Regions from separate parts of the Enterococcus sp. DIV0210g genome, predicted to be linked through region 1. Evidence: predicted binding sites of a transcription regulator. Region 1 holds the regulator's gene; each other region holds the start of a gene.
What was found. The regulator CtsR, encoded in region 1, represses protease genes until heat stress. The targets are predictions, from matches to a motif close to TTGGTCAAAAAAGGTCAAANA.

Region 1 (5,385 bases):
ACGGCGTGGGGGTTCAAGTCCCTTCACCCGCATAAATATGATTATTGTGAATAGGCCGGCTTAGCTCAGTTGGTAGAGCATCTGATTTGTAATCAGAGGGTCGAGGGTTCAAATCCTTTAGCCGGCATTTTGCTATGCGGAAATAGCTCAGTGGTAGAGCACCACCTTGCCAAGGTGGGGGTCGCGGGTTCGAACCCCGTTTTCCGCTTTGCCAAAACCACTAAACGCCGGGGTGGCGGAACTGGCAGACGCACAGGACTTAAAATCCTGCGGTGAGTGATCACCGTACCGGTTCGATTCCGGTCCTCGGCATTTGTAATATGCGCCCATAGCTCAACTGGATAGAGTGTTTGACTACGGATCAAAAGGTTAGGGGTTCGACTCCTCTTGGGCGCGTAGTCTTTTTATATTTTCGGGAAGTAGCTCAGCTTGGTAGAGCACTTGGTTTGGGACCAAGGGGTCGCAGGTTCGAATCCTGTCTTCCCGATTTTTTTTATTTTTAATTGCTTTTTACAGTATTTCGGATTATACTATCTTTAACAATTGAATATGCGCCCATAGCTCAACTGGATAGAGTGTTTGACTACGGATCAAAAGGTTAGGGGTTCGACTCCTCTTGGGCGCGTAGATACGGAATTTTCATTCCGTATCTTTTTTTGTCTTTAATTTAAAAATATTTTTAACAAAAAGCTTTCTCCTTTCATTCTCTTATTAATTTCGCTATAATTAAGGTCAATATTAGTCAAAGGAATGAATGTGATGGCACATCAAAATACTTCAGATTTAATCGAGTCATACATCAAGAAATTTTTAGAAAAAAATGAAATGATAGAGATTCAGAGAATTGAAATGGCTAATCTTTTTAATTGTGTACCTTCGCAAATCAATTACGTTATCAATACCAGATTTACGATTCAACGCGGTTATTTAGTCGAAAGCAAACGCGGAGGCGGCGGTTATATACGAATTGCAAAAGTCCAAATTTCGGATAAACGGCAAATGTTGGATCAAATCAATCATTTATTTGATAAAACGATCAATGAAAAAGATGCATTCGCAATTGTTCAAAAATTATACGAAGATCAAATTATTACGAAAAAAGAAGGGAATCTAATGCTGAGCGCAGTAGCTAAAAGTACATTGAACTTTGGCGAATACGAGAACTATATTCGTGCTCAGATTTTAAGAGCTTTTCTTGAACGTTTAAGTTATGAAGATGGGAAGTGAATCATAAATGGATGTATTATTTACGCAAAAAGCACAGATCGTGTTAGAACTTGCACAACAAGAAGCAAAAATATTCAAGCACCAATCTGTTAGTTCAGAACATTTATTACTAGCATTAGTATTAGAACCAGATGGGATAGCTGGAAAGACACTTCGCGAAATGGATATTGATGATATGGATATCCGCGAAGAAATCGAACATCTTATTGGTTATGGAGAGGTACAATCTTATACAAGAGGTGCATATCTCCCTTATTCTCCAAGAACCAAACAGATTTTTGCTTTGGCTAGCAGCGATGCACAAAAAATGGAAGCAAAGAAAATCGGTACAGAACATATATTGCTTAGCTTACTGAAAGATGAAAGTATCATGGCTAACCGAATCCTATTAAACCTAGGTGTCAGCTTGCCTAAACTTCGCCAATCCTTAAAGAAAAAAATGGGGTTGAACGAAGATGTACGCAACGGGATGAACCGCCGTCGTACACCGCAAAGTAAAAAATCAGTGAAAGGAACACCAACACTTGATTCACTTGCCAGAGATTTGACAAAATCAGCAAGAGAAAATCAATTGGATCCAGTAGTAGGACGCACAAATGAAGTCAAAAGACTGATTCAGATCCTTAGCCGACGAACAAAAAACAACCCTGTTTTAGTAGGCGAGCCTGGTGTTGGTAAAACAGCTATCGCAGAAGGTCTTGCTCAAAAAATCGTTGATGGCGAAGTACCTGATACGATGAAAGACAAACGCTTGATGATGCTGGATATGGGCTCATTAGTTGCTGGAACAAAATACCGCGGTGAATTTGAAGACCGCATGAAAAAAGTAATCGACGAAATCTATCAAGACGGCCAAATCATCTTGTTTATTGATGAATTGCATACACTGATCGGTGCTGGCGGAGCAGAAGGAGCAATCGATGCTTCAAATATTATCAAACCAGCATTAGCACGTGGAGAATTGCAGACGATTGGCGCAACAACACTTGATGAGTACCAAAAATACATCGAAAAAGACGCTGCTTTGGAAAGACGTTTTGCGCGTATCCAAGTAGATGAACCAACGGCAGATGAGACGGAAGAAATCTTAAAAGGTCTGCGTTCACGTTACGAGGAACACCATGACGTAGAAATAACAGATGAAGCAGTTAAAGCAGCCGTGCAATTGTCTGTTCGTTATATCAATTCTAGACAACTACCTGATAAAGCCATAGATCTGATTGATGAAGCTGCTGCAAAAGTACGCTTAGATCGGACGACTGAATTAACAGAAATCGATAAATTAAAAAAACAAGTCTCAGACCTAATTGATCAAAAAGAACAAGCAATTCGCCGTCAAGATTTTGAAACAGCGGCTGAATTACGCCAAAAAGAAAAGAGTGTCTATCAGAAACTAGAAAAATCAATGATGGCAGAAGCTGAAAAGAATACTGGCTATTCTGACAAAGTAACAGAAGAAGACATTGCTGCTGTGGTATCACAATGGACAGGCGTACCATTGCGCCAATTAGAGAAAAAAGAAAGCGAACGTTTGCTGGAATTAGAATCGATTCTCCACAAACGTGTCGTTGGGCAAAACGAAGCGGTCCAAGCTGTCTCAAGAGCGATCCGCAGAGCCCGCAGCGGATTGAAAGATCCAGAACGCCCAATCGGTTCATTCATGTTCTTAGGGCCAACAGGAGTCGGGAAAACAGAGTTAGCAAAAGCATTGGCAGAAGCAATGTTTGGCAGTGAAAATGCATTGATCCGTGTCGATATGTCAGAATTCATGGAAAAATACAGCACAAGCCGCTTGATTGGCTCACCTCCAGGATATGTCGGTTACGATGAAGGCGGACAATTAACCGAAAAAATCCGTCAAAAACCTTATTCTGTGGTCTTGCTTGATGAAGTTGAAAAAGCTCATCCAGATGTTTTCAATCTATTACTTCAAGTCTTCGATGATGGACATTTGACTGATTCAAAAGGTCGAAAAGTTGATTTTAGAAATACCATCATCATCATGACTTCAAATATTGGCGCAACACAAATTCGAGAAGAAAAAAATGTCGGATTTAATGTCCAAGACATAACAAAAGACCATAAAGTAATGCAAAAACGTATCTTGGAAGAGCTGAAAAAAGCATTCCGTCCAGAATTCCTAAACCGAATCGATGAAACGGTCGTATTCCGTTCACTAGAAAAAGATGAAATCCATGAAATCGTCCAAATCATGAGCAGAACAATCGTCAAACGTTTAGCAGAACAAGGTGTGAAAATCAAAATCACTCAAGCTGCAATCGATGTGATCGGAAAAGTCGGTTTTGATCCAGAATATGGTGCAAGACCAATCCGCCGAGCATTGCAAAAAGAAGTAGAAGATCGTCTAAGCGAAGCATTATTAAGCGGACAAATCCATCTTGGCGATCATGTAACGATTGGCGGTTCAAAAGGTAAAATCACTTTAAATGTACGAAAGCCCAAACCTAAACAAAAAAATCTAGTCCCTCAAGCATAATAAAAGATTATACAGACTGGAACTTGTCATTCATTGACAAGTCCCAGTCTTTTTTTATTAAAAATAACAAATATTTTTTCAAAATAGAAAAATCGGTATTTTGAACATCAGATAAATTTGTTTTGTTTGATATAAGATAGCCGCTCTCTTTTAAAAAAATCCCCTCTTTGAAACTTTCAAAAATCCGACTTTAAATAAAAGTTCTATTGGAAAGTTCTGACAGCTATGCTACTATTATGACGTTGCAGAAGGAGGTAAACATGATAGAAATCATTACGACTATCGAGTCCCTGGCTCAAGCAGAAGAATTGCTGGAAGCAGGCGTAGATACTTTATATTTTGGCGAAGAGACATTTGGTCTAAGACTGCCTCATTCTTTTACACGAGAAGAGCAGCGCCAATTAGTAGAATTGATTCACAAACATGGTAAAAAAGCGAATATCGCTGTGAACGGGCTCATGCACCCGGAAAAAATGAAAAAAATCCCTGAATATCTTCGTTTCCTAAAAGAGATCAATGTGGATGTCATCACTGTCGGAGATACTGGGGTCATTTATACAATGAAAAAGAATGCTGACCTTCAAATACCTTATATATACGATGGTGAGACACTTGTGACTAGTTCACGTCAAATCAATTTTTGGGGCAAAAAAGGAGCAGTTGGCGCAGTATTAGCGAGAGAAGTGCCTTTTGAAGAAATGAAGAAAATGCAGGAAATGTTAGAGATCCCTGCAGAAGTACTCGTTTATGGGGCAACATGTATTCATCAATCTAAACGTCCGTTATTGCAAAACTATTATAACTTTACCAAACAAGATGAAGAAGTCAGCCGTGAACGTGGGCTTTTCATCTCAGAACCCAAAAAGGACGAAACACATTATTCTATTTATGAAGACACGCATGGTACGCATATTTTTGCGAATAACGATATCAATTTAAGTAATGAATTGCAGTTGCTATTTGACGAAAATTACCGTACGTGGAAATTGGATGGTATCTTTACTCCCGGTGATCGGTTTATTGCTGTCGCGAAAATTTTTGTAGAAGCTAAACAAAAAATCGAGTCAGGAACTTGGACACCAGAAGAACAAGAAGCCGCAACTCAAAGAATAAAAGAATTACACCCTGAAAATCGAGAATTAGATACAGGATTCTTTTACCTAGATCCTGAAGCAATCAAGTAAAGGAGTACAGGATGAATGATTACTGAAAAGAAAAAATTAAAACGTCCAGAAGTCCTAGCTCCAGCTGGAACACTGGAAAAATTGAAGACAGCGATCCATTATGGTGCGGACGCTGTTTATATCGGCGGGAATGCCTATGGTTTGCGAAGCCGTGCGGGAAACTTCTCCTATGAAGAAATGGCAGAAGGTGTGGCATTTGCCAAAGCACACAATGCAAAAGTCTATGTTGCCGCAAATATGGTCACACATGAGGGAAACCAAGAAGGAGCAGGGGAATTTTTCCGTAATTTGCGTGATGTTGGAATTTCAGCAGTGATTGTTTCTGACCCAGCATTGATCGAGATTTGTGCAACAGAAGCGCCTGGTTTGCCTATCCATTTATCGACACAAGCATCAGCAACAAACTACGAAACATTGGAATTTTGGAAAGAAGAAGGTTTAGAACGAGTTGTTTTAGCGCGTGAAGTTTCGATGGAA
Region 2 (5,385 bases), 1.2 Mb from region 1:
ACAGTGATTGATCCAGGTCATCATATCGAAGCGTTATGTGTACCAAAATTTATCGAGAAATTTGAAAATTGGAAACAGGAACTGGGTTGGGAAGTCGAATTTTTGCCTTCTGAAACAAATACAAACCCATTTCAATTTAAATAAAAGGAGCGAACAACATGTACGAAAATCTTTTACCTCGTTTTTTACGTTATGTAAAAATAGAAACACGATCCAATCCGAAAAGCGAAACGACCCCTTCAACGGTTAGTCAAATCGCTTTTGCAAAAGTCTTGCAAAAAGAATTAGAAGAACTTGGCATGTCTGACGTTTCTTACAATGAATCAAATGGTTTCGTCACAGCTGTTTTGCCTAGCAACGAGGACCACGAAGTACGTTCGATTGGTTTCATTGCGCATATGGATACAGCCGATTTCAATGCAGAAGGCGTCAATCCTCAAATCATTGAAAACTATGACGGCGAATCAACGATCATCTTAGACAAAGAAGGCGCGTATACGCTAAATGTCAAAGATTTTCCTAATTTGAAAAACTATCCAGGCCATACATTGATCACTACAGATGGTTCAACTTTATTGGGTGCTGACGACAAAGCTGGGATTGCTGAGATCATGACAGCGATGGAGATCCTAATCAAAAATCCTGAGATCCCTCATGGTACGATCAAAATTGCTTTTGGTCCTGATGAAGAAATCGGTGTCGGCGCTGATAAATTTGATGTAGAAGGCTTTGATGTAGACTTTGCCTATACGATCGACGGCGGTCCATTAGGGGAATTGCAGTATGAAACATTTAGTGCGGCACAAGCAAACATCACGATCCAAGGGAAAAATGTTCATCCCGGAACGGCCAAAGATACGATGATCAACGCATTGCAGCTGGCTATTGATTTCCATAATGAACTTCCAGCAGATGAAGTACCAGAAAAAACAGATGGCTACGAAGGTTTCTTCCATTTGATGGCATTAGACGGCAATCCGGAAGCGGCAGAAATGAGCTATATCATTCGCGATCATGATCGTGAAAAATTTGAAGCTCGAAAAGCAAAAATCACAGAGATCCAAGAAAAATTAAATGCACGTTTTGATCAAGAAAGAATCAAAGTCGAGATGTACGATCAATATTACAACATGAAAGAAATCATCGAAAAAGACATGAGTATCGTAGAATTAGCAAAACAAGCGATGCTTGATTTATCGATCGATCCAATCATTGAACCTGTTCGCGGCGGTACCGATGGATCAAAAATCTCTTACATGGGTATCCCAACACCAAACATTTTCGCAGGCGGCGAAAACATGCATGGCCGTTTTGAATTTGTTTCGTTACAAGTGATGGAAAAAGCAACAGATGTAATCGTGAAAATCGCTGAATCGAATACAAAAGCAAAATAAGCGACAAACAAGAAAAAAACAGGTAAAGTCGAGAAATGGCATTGCCTGTTTTTTGAATGGAGTGGAAAGTAGTGAAAAGAGTACTAGTGTTATACAATGAATCATCTGGAAAAGACGAAGGCGAAAAGATCGCACAACATTTTCTTGACTATGCAAAAGACAAGAAACCTGAATTGATGATCAAACTTCAGCCAACTGGACCTTCCATCAGCAAAGACTACGTGAAAAAAGCAAAAGAAGAAAACGTAGACACACTGATTATTATTGGCGGAGATGGAACGATCCACCATACAGTTAAAGACTTCGAAGAGAATATCACGAAATATTCGATTGGATTGATCCCTGGCGGTACGGTAAACAATTTAGCAAAAGTTTTAGAAATTCCTCTAGAAGAAGAAAAAGCATTTGATACGATCCTAGAAGGAAAAAAACGGTTGATCGATTACGGTAAAGTCAATGATGAAGTCATCATTTCAACGTTGACAGTCGGGATTTTAGCGGATACAGCAGTAAAAATCAGCCAACAGGAGAAACAGAAATTTGGCCCAATGATCTTTATCCACCGCTTTATCGAATTGCTGTCTAAACAGAAAAAATATCATCTCAGCATCAAAACAGAGGACGGGATCTGGGAAGGAAAAACACAGCTTTTAGCAGTTACGATGTCTAACTCTGTCGGCGGATTCACGAATTTTGATGATTCTGCAAAACCAGATGACGGAAAATTCCATGTGACGATCGTTCCCAAATTAAATTTTTTACGTTATGTTTTTTACTTGCACAAAATCGTACGCGGAAAATTTTACGAGATTCCGGGAATCAATTATTTAACATCCAGCGAATTAGAGATCGAATCAAAAGAATCAAAAGTCGGCACACGAACGGACGGGGATGATACAGGTAATCTTCCTATCAAGATGACGATGGTTCCTAAAGGTTTGACGATTTTTGTCCCATAGAAAATACACTTTGCATCTCATAACATTTTAAGGTACTCTAGAAAGGTACGCTTTTTAGAGGGGGAAACAGAAGAAAATGAACGTGTTCATTCATCATCCATTGTGGGTCTATTTGATTATTGTTAATTTGTATCTATTCGTTTTGATGGGGTACGACAAACATCGGGCCAAAACAGGCGGCTGGAGAGTCCCAGAAAAAAATCTGCTTTTTGTCGGACTTATCGGAGGAGGACTAGGCGGAATGGCGGGTCGTCAGTTTTTTAGACATAAGACCCAAAAGAAAAAATTCGCAGTTGGCTTTCTAGCAGGAATCGCAGTGGCCGCAGTTCTCGTTTATTTTTTTCATTGAGGGGATCGAGATGAAAAACAAAAATACAAAAACAAAATTATTTTTGAATATTTTATTATCTGCTATTATTCTATTTGTTATTTTTTATTTAGTGGAACATTCTTTAGGAGCGATTTTTGCCGAACTTCTTTCAACCAGCTGGTGGGTCCTGATTGCTGTCGTGGTGTTAGGAACGGTTTATCAGATCACAGAAGGAAAGGTCATCGAATCGCTTGCTGAGATTTTTACGCCTGATTTTTCTGTCAAAGATGGTTTTTGGACTTCATGCTATATCGCATTTTACCGAATCGTTTCTTTTGGTACAGGAACCTTGATCTCAGAAATTTATTTTTATAATAAAAAAGGAATGCCTTTTTCAAAAGGGATCGGCGTGACGACGCTGCACATGATCATTTACAAGATTGCGGTAATTACTTACGCTGTTGTAGGAATAATTCTCCAATTTCTTTTATTTCCTGACCGACCGTCCAAGCTGTTTCTATTTATCTTGGCGGGGATTGTTCTGACGATGATCATCATCGCTTTTTTGCTGATGTTATCCATGAGTTTAAATCTGCAAGTCCTGTTTGTTTTTCTAACAGATAAATTCATCAAGCAGCCGGCTATTCGAGAAAAAATCGATAATTGGAATCTCCATATCTATTCGCTGCGGGAAGCTATGGCTGCTGTTATCAAAAACAAGACGACTTTTTGGCAGATCTATCTATGGAATTTATTGAAATTGGCAATCTGGTATATCATTCCTTATATCACGTTGATTGAGAACCACCCGAATATCGATTTCTTGCTGACATTTTCTTATATCAGTTTTGCTGTCGTTCTTTCAGGTGTTCTGCCAACACCTTCAGGAATCGGATCGTTCGAGTTTGTTTATATGCTGTTATTTCGCCCAATCGTGGGAACAGTAGACAGTGCTTCATCCTTACTGCTTTATCGTTTCAGTACCTTTGTTTTACCGTTTATTTATGGTTTTTTCTACGTATTAGGGGAAAAACGAAAAGAAATCCAGTTGAATATCAGCGAAGCAAAAAAAGAAAAAGCCTAAAAGAACAAAACATCAGACGAAAGACTGATGTTTTGTTCTTCTTTTTTTGGAAAAATAAAGGAAAGAAACAGTGTATATTTTTTGACCATTACTGACCAAAAGAGTATAATAAGAATCAAGGAACGATAGTACAAGGAGAAATAACCCGTCTTGACTATTGTTTGACTCTTTTTTACAGGAGGAGACTTTCTATGAATATTGAAAAAATGACAACCACGCTTCAAGAAGCGATTGCCGAAGCACAGCAAATTGCCGTGACTCGAAAACACCAAGAAATCGACATTGCTCATCTTTGGAAAATCTTTTTGCAGCCGAACCACTTTGGCCGCAACTTTTACACTGATGCAGGATTAAATGTCGAAGATTTTGAACATGAAGTTGACCGCATGCTGGATGAATATCCAACAGTAGCTGGGAGCAATGTGCAATATGGGCAGAATCTAAGTCAAAATCTGTTTAGTTTATTAAATGAAGCAGACCAAATCAGACAAAGCTTTGGCGATGAATTTCTTTCAACAGAAGTTGTTTTGCTGGCTTTGATGAAATTGAAAAATTATCGTTTGACAAAATATTTGAACCAACAAGGATTGAACGAAAAAGAACTCCGTCAATCCATCGAAACAATGCGCGGAGGTGAAAAAGTGACATCACAAAACCAAGAAGAACAATACAAAGCATTAGAAAAATACGGCGTTGATCTTGTTCAACAAGTCCGCAGCGGCAAACAAGATCCGATTATCGGAAGAGATGAAGAAATCCGCGACGTGATCCGTATTCTTTCACGTAAAACAAAAAATAATCCTGTGCTGATCGGTGAACCTGGTGTAGGGAAGACAGCAATCATCGAAGGGTTAGCACAACGGATCGTTCGCAAAGATGTACCGGAAAACTTGAAAGATAAAACGATTTTCTCTTTAGACATGGGTGCGTTGATTGCCGGCGCGAAATTCCGCGGCGAATTTGAAGAACGCCTAAAAGCCGTTTTAAAAGAAGTCAAGAAAAGCGATGGCCGCATTATCTTATTTATTGATGAAATCCATAACATCGTAGGCGCTGGCAAAACAGAAGGCAGTATGGATGCCGGAAACTTATTGAAACCAATGCTTGCTCGTGGTGAATTGCATCTGATCGGTGCAACGACATTAGACGAATACCGTCAATATATGGAAAAAGACAAAGCATTAGAACGCCGATTCCAAAAAGTATTAGTCAAAGAACCAACAGTTGAAGATACCATTAGTATTCTTCGTGGACTAAAAGAACGCTTTGAGATCCATCACGGCGTAAATATCCATGATAACGCGCTAGTCGCAGCTGCGACATTATCGGATCGTTATATCACGGACCGTTTTTTACCAGATAAAGCAATTGACCTTGTCGATGAAGCCAGTGCAACGATTCGTGTCGAAATGAATTCGATGCCGACAGAATTAGACCAAGTCACACGTCGTTTGATGCAGTTAGAGATCGAAGAAGCGGCTCTGAAAAAAGAATCCGATGACGCAAGTAAAAAACGTCTGAAAAACCTGCAATCCGAACTAGCTGAACTTCGTGAAGAAGCAAATGCCATGAAGATGCAGTGGGAAACTGAAAAAGAAGAAGTCAACACAGTATCTGAAAAACGGAGCGAGATCGACA
Region 3 (5,385 bases), 930 kb from region 1:
TTCTCAAGTTCTTCTTTTAATGTTTTGATCGATGTTGCCACTCCACTTACTTGCGGAAAATAGGTATCGGTAAAAAAGCCGATTTTCATTTTTCTCGCCTCCAAACTACCCTTTATTCTTTTTTCGCATACAGCAATTCTTCGCTGTCTAATACTTTTTCATATACTTCTTTTAACTCTTTTCCAATATGTTCGATACTTCGCTCTTGTGCCGTCTGATACCCTTTTACAACCAGACTCGGGACTTGCTTCTCAACAATTGCTTCTATTAATTGTGTGAATTCTTCATTTGTACGTCCCATGTAGCAGTTTTCTTTGTCTTTTAACCAACCCTCATAGACAGGGATATCTCTGACCAAAACATTCTGTCGGCTTGCTAAAGCTTCCAAGACAACGATCCCTTCTGTTTCTTCATAGGATGGGAAAAAGAACAGATCTGCGCCTGAATATGCGCCTTCAATGATTTCTCCTTTGATATATCCTGGGAAAATCACATTTTCCGGATGATCTTCCTTAACGATTTTCCGAATGTTTTTCGGAATCGAATACATTGGAACATGTCCAAACCAGATAAATGTATATTCTGGCATTTGTTTTGCGATTTCGACAAAATCAATGATTCCTTTTCGTTCAAAGAATAAACCGACACAAATCACGACTTTTTGTTCTGGACTCAAATTAAAATGTTCTCTGAATTTTTGTTCTTTTTCCTGACTTGGCCGATATTTTTCCAAATCGATCCCGTTAGAAACAGCTTTGATTGGTAATTTGATTCCATAGCTTTCTAACAATTTTTTCGAATATGGTGTCGGTGTGATCAGATAATCTGCTTTTTCATATAAGCCAACAAGATATTTTTTCACCAGCGGCGACAATTGGTTTGATCCAATAAATGAATTTCTAAAGTCCTCTTCTGTCGAATGCGCATGGTAGACGACTTTCTTGCCTGCTTTTCTTGCTTTGTTCACCATATTGTGACTATTGATTCCATAAGTATTGATATGTAAAATATCATAATCTTCATTATTGTCTAGCGTATACGATATCCCTGCATCTGTTAATGCGCGTTTCTGATGATCCAACGCGCGGCCAATGCCGGACTTAGCAAGTATTTTTTCACTCTCGAAATATAATAATACTTTCACCTTGCAGCCCCCTTCGTTTCTATAGTATAACACAGCCTCGAAACTGTCACTCAATCTTAAGCCCTATTTTTAATATAGAGGTCGTGAAAAAGCTGCTCAGCCTCAAGCATTAAAGAAGAATCCGCGGAAACAGCTTTTCATGTTTTCGCGGATTTTGAGTTAATGCCGCAGAGGCTAGCTTTTGAACACCGTTTATTAGAGGTTGTGAACGAGCTGGTCTGCTTCAAGCGGTAAGACTCTTTTTTATTGGGAAATAGCTTTTCATATTTTCCAGTAAAAAAGCTTATCACCGAAGAAGCTAGTTCGTGAACACCGTTTAAGCAGAGGTCGCGAGCAGCATGTCCTGCTTCAAGAATTAAGAGAAGGAATTAGAAATAGCTTTCCATATTTTTAATTTCCTTCTCTTAATTCCGCAGAAGCAATGCTGTGAACACCGTTTATGAGAGGTCGTAAACTCAGCGCTCTGCTTTGAGCATTAAGGATAATTTTTCGAAAGTCGCTTTCCGCATTTCCTTTTTTTCTTAGATTTCTTTAAAACAAAAAAACACCTCTTATGATTCCGAAGAATCGCAAGAGGTGTTTTCTGTTGTTAGCCATTTTTTGCTAAACGATAAGCTTGCTTATTTCACGTATTCGTTAACAAGTTCAACGACTTCTTCCATTGTATCGCATTCATTGATTGCGCGATCTGCAAGTTCAGCCATTTTAGTTGTGTCTAAACGTTTCATCAAGCTGCGTGTTTTAAGGATAGATGTTGCACTCATTGAGAACTCATCTAGTCCCATACCTACTAGCAATGGTACAGCTGTTTGGTCGCCGGCCATTTCTCCGCACATACCAGCCCATTTACCTTCAGCGTGAGCTGCGTCAATCACGTTTTTAAGTAAACGCAAGATTGAAGGACTGTATGGTTGATACAAGTAAGATACACGTTCGTTCATACGGTCAGCAGCCATTGTGTATTGGATAAGGTCGTTTGTTCCTACTGAGAAGAAGTCAACTTCCTTAGCAAATTTGTCAGCAATGATCGCTGCTGCTGGGATCTCGATCATGATACCCACTTGGATAGAATCTGAAACTTCTGTTCCTTCGCTGATCAATTTTTGTTTTTCATCTTCAAAAATTGCTTTTGCAGAACGGAATTCTTTCAAAGTTGCTACCATTGGGAACATGATACGCAAGTTTCCGTGAACAGATGCACGAAGCAAGGCACGCAATTGCGTACGGAACATTTCGTCACCTTGTTCTGATAGGCTGATACGCAATGCGCGGTAACCTAAGAACGGATTCATTTCATGTGGTAATTGCAAGTAAGGCAATTCTTTGTCTCCGCCGATATCCATCGTACGAACAACAACAGGTTTGCCGTCCATGCCTTCCAATACAGCTTTATAAGCTTCATATTGGTCTTCTTCTGTTGGGAAGTCTGGTGCATCCATGTACAAGAATTCTGTACGGTATAGACCGATTGCTTCTCCACCATTATTGTGAACACCTGTTAAGTCTTTTGGTGTACCAATGTTTGCAGCTAATTCAAAATGTTTGCCGTCAGCAGTAACTGTTTCAGCATTTTTTAATTTTTCCCATTCTGCTTTTTGGGCTGCAAATTCTTGTCCAGCTTTTTCAAACTCAGCTTTTTGTTCATCAGTAGGGTTCACGATCGCGTCCCCTTCGATTCCGTTAACAGCTAAGATGTCGCCTTCTTTGACTTTAGCAGTGATCTCTTTTGTTCCTACGATTGCAGGGATTTCTAGAGAACGTGCCATGATGGCAGAGTGAGAAGTACGGCCGCCGATATCTGTAATAAATGCCTTTACATATTTGCGGTCTAATTGTGCTGTATCACTTGGTGTCAAATCATGTGCAACAACGACAACTTCTTCGTTGATCATTGAAGGATTTGGCAAAGTTACACCTAATAAGTGTGCTAAGATGCGTTTTGCAACGTCGCGGATATCTGCTGCACGTTCTTGCATGTAAGCATTGTCTTCCATAGCTTCGAACATACCGATATACATATCTGTTACTTCTTTAAGTGCTGATTCAGCATTTACTTTGTTATCTTGGATATTTTGCTTGATTTGACCAATCATCTCTGGGTCTGAAAGAACCATCAAATGAGCGTCAAATACTTGCGCTTCTGCTTCACCTAGGCTTTGCGCTGCTTTCTCGCGAATTTGCTGCAATTCTCCAGTAGATTTAGCTAAAGCATCATCTAAACGTGCTTCTTCAGCTGCTGTATCTTCTACTGTTGCTTTACTGAAAGATAAATCCGGTTGAACTAGCAGGTAAGCTTTCGCAACGGCTACACCGTCACTTGCGGCAATCCCTTTTAGCATTTCAACCATTATTCAGATAATCCTTCTTTCTTCATTGTTTCTACGATAGCTGCCATTGCGTCTGCTTCGTCAGCACCTTCAGCTGTGATTGTTACGTCAGAACCTTGACCAACACCTAAAGACATAACGCCCATGATTGATTTCAAGTTTACTGATTTACCTTTATACTCTAGATTGATATCTGAGTTAAATTTGCTAGCTGTTTGTACTAGTAATGTAGCTGGACGAGCGTGGATCCCTGTTTCTGCTACTACGTTAAATTCTTTCTTTTCCATATTGATCGGTCTCCTTTAAGTGAGTGTTGTTTTTATGTGAGGGTTTTCTTTTTTAGTAGTTTAAAACGCACTAAACAAGTTCAACCCTTTCATCTGTAAAGATTACCATTTTTTTTTATTAGTTACAACAGTTTTCATTTAAATTCGGGTAAAAACTCCATGAGTAAATCTCATAGAGTGCGAAACAAATCACTTGATTCTTCCTGTATATTTTGTATAATAGCCTTAAAGGTCAGTAATGGTCAAATAAGATCAGCTGTCTTTTTTATGTTTAAAAATATTATAAGGTTAATTAAGGGTTATTCTTTTACCTCATTAAATAGGAGATGTAAAATAATCATGAACCCATTTTTTGAAAGGACGTGAAGATCCATGCTTTGTCAGAACTGCGGAAAAAACGAAGCAACTATCCATTTATACGCAAACGTCAATGGACAAAGAAAACAGCTGGATTACTGCCAGAGCTGTTATCAAAAACTTAAAAATCAACAAAATGGAGGTCTGACCAATATGGCCCAAAATGATCCTTTTGGTTTTGGCAGCTTAGATGATTTATTCCGATCTATGTCACGCCAAATGCAGCAAGGCAACAATTATGATCAAACGCCCCCTACTCAATTTGGCGGCGGAAATAATTTTAATGGCGGACAACCACCGCAACAAGGAACACCAAGCGGCCTTTTAGGCGAATATGGTATCAATATCACGGAGCAAGCACGACAAGGAGATATCGATCCTGTTGTCGGACGAGACGAAGAAATCAAACGCGTCATTGAGATCTTGAATCGCCGAACAAAAAACAATCCTGTATTGATCGGTGAACCTGGTGTTGGTAAAACAGCAGTCGTTGAAGGTCTTGCTCAAAAAATCGTTGACGGAGATGTTCCTCAAAAATTGATGGACAAAGAAGTCATTCGTTTAGACGTCGTTTCTCTTGTTCAAGGAACAGGTATCCGCGGTCAATTTGAAGAAAGAATGCAAAAATTGATCGAGGAAATCCGCGAATCAGAAAATGTCATCTTATTTATCGACGAAGTCCACGAAATCGTTGGTGCCGGTTCTGCAGGTGATGGAAATATGGATGCTGGCAATATTTTGAAACCAGCATTAGCTCGCGGCGAATTACAAATGGTCGGTGCTACTACTTTGAACGAATACCGTATTATTGAAAAAGACGCTGCTTTAGAACGTCGGATGCAGCCAGTACGTGTAGACGAACCAACCGTTGAAGAAACCATCACGATTTTACAAGGATTGCAAAAACGCTACGAAGATTACCATCACGTAAAATACACAGATGAAGCAATCAAGGCAGCGGCTACATTATCTAACCGCTATATCCAAGACCGCTTCTTACCTGATAAAGCCATCGACTTGCTGGACGAAACAGGTTCTAAGAAAAACTTGACGATCCAAATCGTTGATCCTAAAACGATTGAGAAAAAATTACAAGAAGCAGAAGCACAAAAACAACAAGCTTCTCAAGAAGAAGATTTTGAAAAAGCAGCTTATTACCGTGATCAAATCAACAAACTTCAAAAAATGAAAGAACGCCAAGTCAGCGATGAACAAGCACCTGTCATCACTGAAAAAGACATGGAACGAATCGTTGAACAACGAACAGGCA

Region 2: a site for CtsR is predicted at 3,826-3,846, ahead of clpB (ATP-dependent chaperone ClpB). Genes of this name have one in related genera too.
Region 3: a site for CtsR is predicted at 3,987-4,007, ahead of IGI64_RS04410 (ATP-dependent Clp protease ATP-binding subunit). Genes of this name have one in related genera too.

Annotation. Positions count from the first base shown of each region.
Region 1 is NZ_CP187903.1:2,572,089-2,577,473, reverse strand. It holds tRNA gene IGI64_RS12290 (tRNA-Leu) at 1-32, shown strand, start outside; tRNA gene IGI64_RS12285 (tRNA-Thr) at 55-127, shown strand; tRNA gene IGI64_RS12280 (tRNA-Gly) at 137-208, shown strand; tRNA gene IGI64_RS12275 (tRNA-Leu) at 227-312, shown strand; tRNA gene IGI64_RS12270 (tRNA-Arg) at 323-396, shown strand; tRNA gene IGI64_RS12265 (tRNA-Pro) at 414-487, shown strand; tRNA gene IGI64_RS12260 (tRNA-Arg) at 552-625, shown strand; gene IGI64_RS12255 (CtsR family transcriptional regulator) at 760-1,227, shown strand; gene IGI64_RS12250 (ATP-dependent Clp protease ATP-binding subunit) at 1,235-3,724, shown strand; gene IGI64_RS12245 (peptidase U32 family protein) at 3,985-4,908, shown strand; gene IGI64_RS12240 (peptidase U32 family protein) at 4,924-5,385, shown strand, end outside.
Region 2 is NZ_CP187903.1:1,356,808-1,362,192, reverse strand. It holds gene IGI64_RS06645 (Nif3-like dinuclear metal center hexameric protein) at 1-144, shown strand, start outside; gene pepT (peptidase T) at 159-1,394, shown strand; gene IGI64_RS06635 (diacylglycerol/lipid kinase family protein) at 1,466-2,353, shown strand; gene IGI64_RS06630 (DUF1294 domain-containing protein) at 2,430-2,702, shown strand; gene IGI64_RS06625 (lysylphosphatidylglycerol synthase transmembrane domain-containing protein) at 2,713-3,747, shown strand; gene clpB (ATP-dependent chaperone ClpB) at 3,939-5,385, shown strand, end outside.
Region 3 is NZ_CP187903.1:896,017-901,401, reverse strand. It holds gene IGI64_RS04430 (glycosyltransferase family 4 protein) at 1-89, opposite strand, end outside; gene IGI64_RS04425 (glycosyltransferase family 4 protein) at 113-1,144, opposite strand; gene ptsP (phosphoenolpyruvate--protein phosphotransferase) at 1,765-3,492, opposite strand; gene IGI64_RS04415 (phosphocarrier protein HPr) at 3,492-3,758, opposite strand; gene IGI64_RS04410 (ATP-dependent Clp protease ATP-binding subunit) at 4,131-5,385, shown strand, end outside.